2 regions of the Metabacillus flavus genome follow, and region 1 is predicted to be linked to the other one. Evidence: riboswitches for the same ligand, from Rfam matches in the RefSeq annotation. Region 1 holds a riboswitch; the other holds the start of a gene.
The links. A riboswitch is a leader RNA that binds a small molecule or an ion and turns the genes downstream of it on or off. The one in region 1 is predicted to bind S-adenosylmethionine.
Positions count from the first base shown of each region.

Region 2: linked by a shared signal. The riboswitch ahead of mmuP (S-methylmethionine permease) and the one ahead of J9317_RS16940 (methionine ABC transporter ATP-binding protein) in region 1 are both predicted to bind S-adenosylmethionine.

Region 1 is NZ_JAGVRK010000001.1:3,281,821-3,285,029, reverse strand. Features, by position in the region: gene J9317_RS16945 (O-acetylhomoserine aminocarboxypropyltransferase/cysteine synthase family protein) at 1-1,035, shown strand, start outside; SAM riboswitch class I at 1,142-1,254, shown strand; gene J9317_RS16940 (methionine ABC transporter ATP-binding protein) at 1,348-2,373, shown strand; gene J9317_RS16935 (methionine ABC transporter permease) at 2,366-3,034, shown strand; gene J9317_RS16930 (MetQ/NlpA family ABC transporter substrate-binding protein) at 3,046-3,209, shown strand, end outside.
Region 2 is NZ_JAGVRK010000001.1:3,921,554-3,924,762, reverse strand. Features, by position in the region: gene J9317_RS19940 (iron-containing alcohol dehydrogenase) at 1-572, opposite strand, end outside; gene ahlS (AhlS family quorum-quenching N-acyl homoserine lactonase) at 585-1,433, opposite strand; SAM riboswitch class I at 1,559-1,662, shown strand; gene mmuP (S-methylmethionine permease) at 1,747-3,150, shown strand; gene mmuM (homocysteine S-methyltransferase) at 3,125-3,209, shown strand, end outside.

The DNA.
Region 1 (3,209 bases):
GCGATACTAAATATTGCAGAAGCTGGAGATGAAATTGTCGCAGCTTCCAATCTTTACGGCGGAACCTATAATTTATTTGCTAACACATTGCCGAGATACGGAATCAAAACAGTTTTTGCCGATGCATCAGATCCTGAGAATTTTAAGAAGGCAATCACTCAAAAAACGAAGGCAATTTTCGGAGAAATAATCGGAAATCCCAGTCTTCAGGTTCTTGATGTTGCATCGGTATCTGAAATTGCTCATGAAGCGGGGATCCCTTTAATCATTGATAATACCTTTGCTACACCATACCTTTTCAGACCCATTGACCATGGAGCGGACATTGTGGTTCATTCGGCAACAAAATGGCTGCTTGGGAATGGAACAACGCTTGGAGGAATTATTGTAGATGGCGGCAAGTTTGACTGGTCTACAGGCAAATTTCCAGCCTTCGTTACTCCTGATCCAAGCTACCACAATATCGTTTTTGCCGAAGCCCTCGGTGAACTCGCTTATATCGTAAAGGCAAGGGTTCAGCTTCTGAGGGATTTAGGTCCGGCACTAAGTCCGTACAATGCCTTTCAATTCACGCTCGGTTTAGAGACGCTGCATGTCAGGATGAAGGAACATATTGCGAATACGAGGAAAATCGTTTCCTACCTTCAAAACCATCCTGCCATAAAGTGGGTTCTGTATCCGGAGCTTGAAGGCCATCCATCAAAAAGCCTTGCTGATCGATATTTGCCTAAAGGAGCGGGTGCTGTTATTGTCTTTGGAATAGATAGGGGCTTGGAGGAAGGGAAAGCCGTGATCAATCATACGAAATTATGGTCTCATGTAGCGAATGTCGGGGATGCCAAAAGCTTGATTATTCATCCGGCAAGCACGACACATCAGCAGCTTGGCAAGGAAGAGCTGTCAGAGGCCGGGGTTTCCGAGGATCTGATCAGATTGTCTGTAGGAATTGAACATTCAGACGATCTCATTGAAGATCTGGAGTCAGCTATTTTCGCAGCTACGGGAAAACGATCGTTAACTGTCATAAGCAATTAGTTGCATACATTATGTGTTGACAACTTTATTTTTGCATGATAAACTCACTTTCAGATCTGAAATATTTTTAAAATTTCAAACTATCCCAACTGAATAATAAATTGTTCTCTTATTAAGAGAGGTGGAGGGACGTGCCCTATGAAGCCCGGCAACCATCAGTCATGTGACTGAAATGGTGCCAATTCACTCAAAATGCCGAGGCATTTTGAAAGATGAGAGAAAGGTATCCTATATTTTAATGCCTTTCTGCTCACTTATGCAGAAGGGCATTTTTTATTCTTTTCAGATCGTATCAGAAAGAAGGTGAGTGCAGTGATTACACTAAATAATGTTTCAAAAGTATACTCTGTAAAATCAGGGAGTATCACAGCCGTGGATGATGTAAACCTTGAAGTTCAAAAAGGGGAAATCTTTGGGATCATCGGCTACAGCGGAGCAGGCAAGAGTTCTTTGATCAGGCTTTTGAATGGTCTCGAGACTCCGACATCGGGAACAATTGAGGTCGCAGGCAACCGCATAGGTGAGATAAAAGGAAGCAAGCTTCGGAAGGCCAGACAGGAAATCAGTATGATCTTCCAGCATTTTAATCTCCTGTGGTCCCGCACAGTCGCTGACAACATTGCATTCCCGCTTGAAATTGCAGGAATCCCTGCTTCTGAAAGAAAGGAGCGGGTGAAGGAATTAGTCCGTCTTGTCGGATTGGAAGGCAGAGAGAGTGCTTATCCATCACAGCTGAGCGGAGGTCAAAAGCAGCGGGTCGGTATTGCAAGAGCCCTTGCTAATAACCCGAAAGTGCTGCTGTGTGACGAAGCAACCTCAGCGCTTGACCCTCAGACAACGGATTCTATTCTGGAACTGCTTGTAGATATTAACCAGCGTCTGGGCCTGACAATTGTTCTCATTACCCATGAGATGCACGTCATCCGCAAAATCTGCCACAAGGTAGCGGTCATGGAAGATGGGAAAATTGTTGAGGAAGGAGAGGTGCTGAATGTATTCAGAAAACCTAAAGCTCCTATTACGAAACGATTTGTCCAGCAGGTTACTGAGCCTGAAGAGACAAAGGAAACCATTGCCCATCTGATTGATTCTTATCCATCAGGACGAATCGTCCAGCTGACCTTCGTAGGCGATTCTACCGAGCAGCCGGTTGTGACCAGCTTAATTAAAAACTACGATGTAAAGGTGAATATCCTGCAGGGTAAAATATCTCAGACCCAAAGCGGGGCTTATGGTGCACTGTTCCTTTATATTGACGGGGAAGAAACAGAAATGGACCGGGCTTTACAATTCTTATCAGATCATCAGGTAGAAGTGGAGGTGGTTGCCCATGCTTGAGCAATTATTTCCAGAAGTGAATTGGGATAAGGTTTGGACGGCTGCAGCTGAAACGATTTATATGACCGGCGTTTCGGTGCTGGCAACTTTTATTCTTGGAATTCTCCTTGGATTGCTATTATTCCTTACATCAAAAGGAAACGTCTGGGAAAATCGGATTGTAAACATTATTATTTCAGCTTTCGTGAACGTTTTTCGTTCCATACCTTTCATTATTTTAATCATCCTTTTGATTCCATTCACAAAAGCGCTCGTTGGGTCTATGCTCGGTGCAGAAGCTGCACTTCCCGCTTTAATCATCGGCGCAGCGCCTTTTTACGCAAGAATGGTTGAAATCGGTTTAAGGGAAATTGATAAAGGGGTTATTGAAGCAGCAAGATCAATGGGTGCTTCCACCTTTACGATCATCTGGAAGGTCCTCTTGCCGGAATCGATGCCAGCCCTTGCATCAGGTATTACCGTTACCGCTATTGCTCTAGTCGGATACTCGGCTATGGCAGGTGTCATCGGTGCCGGCGGACTTGGGAATCTTGCTTATTTGGAAGGCTTCCAGCGCAGCAACAATGAAGTGACGTTAGTAGCTACCATTCTTATCTTAATTATTGTGTTTATTCTCCAAATCATTGGAGATCTCATTACAAGAAAACTAGACAAACGCTAGGGGGAAAAGAAATGAAGAAATTATTATTAAGTACAGTATTTGCGGTATCCGCGCTGGCATTATCGGCGTGCGGGACATCCGATTCAGGCTCAGGCAGTGAAGAAAAAGGGAAATTGGTTGTAGGTGCATCCAACGTTCCTCACGCCGAAATTCTTGAAGAAGCTAAGCCTCTTTT
Region 2 (3,209 bases), 640 kb from region 1:
GCTGCGGTTACTTTTGAGGGAACAGATACAGTCAGCTCCGGATCAACGATGGCAGCATCCGCTAAAAGGAAATCATGGGTCACTACATCCTTTGTTGTTTCTAAGGACAGAACAGAGATATTGGTAACCTCTGAACCGGTTCCGGATGTGGTTGGGATAAGGATTTTAGGCAACCCCTTCTTTTCGATGGTTTTCGTTCCGGTTAAATTTAAGTAATCCGCTGCAGAACCATCGTGCACCGCCAGAACCGCTGCAAGTTTTGCTAAATCAAGGGCACTTCCTCCTCCAAGACCAATAATCAGTTCAAACCGGCCTTCACGTGCAAAGGCAACAAGCCTTTCTCCCGTTTCAAGCGGAGGCTCAGGAACAACGTCTGTGTAAGTAGTGACAGAGTAGCCCTGTTTCTCAAGGGGAGCGGTTATGCGTTCAGTTAAACCGATTTTTTCAAGCATAGGATCTGTTACAACAAGGATTTTTTCCGGTGAATGCTTTTCCACTTCCGGCAGCAGGTGTTCCAGTGATCCCCATCCTGTATAGCTCAGCGGGGCGAAAACTAACTTGGCGATGCTCATTAATCTGCCTCCTTATTCATAATAGCCTTCTGTTGATTTACGGAAGGATTTGAACTGATCGGCATCGTGGCCGAACCACACTTGAGAGTTTGTGAGATTGGCGATCCGGCGTATTTTTTCAACGGCATTTGCATAGCCGAGAGAATCATAGATGATGCCGGGAGGCTTGATGGGAGGGCCATAGCTTTCAGCTGTATAAATAGCGTCGGAGGCAAGAATGATTCCGCCGGTTTCCGGCATATTAATTTGCAGGCCGAGCATTCCCCAAGCATGTCCGCTCCCGAAATTGAGGATATTAATCCCCTCAGCGAGCTGCAAATTGTCCTCACTGCGCTTAATGGTTTTCCATTGAAGATTATTTTTGATCCAAGCATCAATATCTCCCCAGATGTAGGCGCCTTCCTTTTGATTGCGGGCATAGGTCTGAAGAGCGCCGTTCAGCTCATCCTCATGCACAATGATTGTGGCATTCGTGAAAAGCTCGAGGCATCCGGCATGATCAAGATGCAGGTGGGAGGCCACGACAAATTTGATATCTTCTGCTCTAACCTTCAGTTCTTCCAGCCGGTTATGAAGATAGCATTCTTCCGCCATATCAATCGGGAACATTTGCTGGGTGGCCTTGCCCCAACGGCCCTCTGCACCCATAGAATTGGGGTTGCAGGCGGTATCGAAAAGGATTTTGCCTTCTGGGTGGTCAATCAGAACGGTATATACGGGGAATTCAACAAATTCAGCAGGGGCATTGGGGTTTTCCATGGTCGCTGGATTGTGCATGGCAATCATCCAGTTTTTGTCCATCTTCATACGTCCGTTGTCCATTACATAAAGCTTCGGGTTAGCGTTCAGCTTGTTTGCCATTGATTCATCCTCCTTGTTTTCATGTAACCGTTTTCTATTTCCCGGTTTCATTTAAATGATAAACTTATCTATTGAAGAAATGTTGACAATCTTCTGATAGATTGATAATGTTAGAAAAAAATAATTTCTTATCCAGAGAGGTGGAGGGACTGGCCCTTTGAAGCCTCAGCAGCAGGTCTGTACAGACACTGTGCTAATTCCAGCGGGTGAATAGCCTGATAGATAAGCTTGTCCTTTTATTTGTCAGTCACGCACTCTTTGCGAAAAGGGTGCGTTTTTCATTTTTCTGGGTGTGAAACAAAGGAGAGTCAAGATGGGGAGAGAGACTGGATTTCAGCGGAAAATGCAATCAAGACATTTAATTATGATTTCGCTCGGAGGTGTGATTGGGACCGGATTATTTCTAAGTACAGGCTATACGATTCAGCAGGCAGGTCCATTAGGAACGCTTCTTTCCTACCTTGTTGGTGCGGTGGCTGTTTACCTTGTCATGCTTTGCCTGGGAGAGCTATCGGTACATATGCCTGAAACAGGGGCTTTTCACAGCTATGCTGCTAAATACATTGGGCCTGGAACGGGGTACACGGTGGCCTGGCTGTACTGGCTGACATGGACGGTCGCGCTCGGATCGGAGTTTACGGCGGCCGGATTGCTGATGCAGAGGTGGTTTCCTTCCGTTAATGTTTGGATCTGGAGTGCACTGTTTGCCGTTTTGATATTTGTATTAAATGCTGTGACCGTTAAATTTTTTGCAGAATCAGAGTTCTGGTTCTCTTCTGTGAAGGTGGCAGCCATCGTGATCTTCATCATCTTGGGCGGAGCTTCCATTATCGGGATTCTTCCTCTGGCTGATTCTGAACCTGCGCCTTTCCTGTCAAACTTCACAAATGAAGGCTTGTTCCCAAATGGAGCGTTTGCCGTTCTGATGACGATGCTGGCTGTGAATTTTGCCTATTCGGGGACAGAATTGATCGGAATCGCTGCCGGAGAAGCGGCGGACCCGGAAAAAACAATACCAAAGGCTATTCGGACAACGGTGTGGCGATTGATTATCTTTTTCGTTGGAACGATTGTCGTCCTGTCTGCCCTGCTGCCTTCCTCGGATGCCGGTGTGCTGAAAAGCCCGTTTGTGGCGGTTTTCGAGAGAATCGGGCTTACCTTTGCAGCGGATTTGATGAATTTTGTTATCCTGACCGCCATTTTATCTGCCGCCAGCTCTGGTTTGTATGCGGCGTCCAGAATGCTTTGGTCCCTCGCGGATAAGAAAACGATCTCTCCTGTTTTTGCAAAAGTAACGAAGCGCGGCGTGCCGTTAAATGCGCTTCTTCTCAGCATGGCGGGAGGCGGCTTGGCCCTGCTGTCGAGTGTCATTGCACCGGACACGATTTATATCGTCCTTGTTTCTATTTCAGGTCTAGCTGTAGTCGCGGTTTGGATGAGCATCAGCGCGTCTCAGTTTTTCTTTAGAAGGCAATATATCAGGCAGGGGAACTCGGTAAAGGACCTAGGATACCGGACACCGCTTTATCCATTCGTGCCGATAGCATCTTTCATCCTTTGTCTCGCGTCACTGATTGGAATCGCCTTTGATCCGACTCAGAGGATTGCCCTCTATTGCGGCATTCCCTTTATCCTGTTTTGCTACGGAAGCTATTATGTAACCCAGATTATGAAGAAGAGGGGCGAAGTTTATGCCGAAAAAACTGAATCCAATTGAAGAGATTTTAGCTGCCTATCCAATTATGATTCTCGATGGCGCTCTTGCTACAGAGCTCG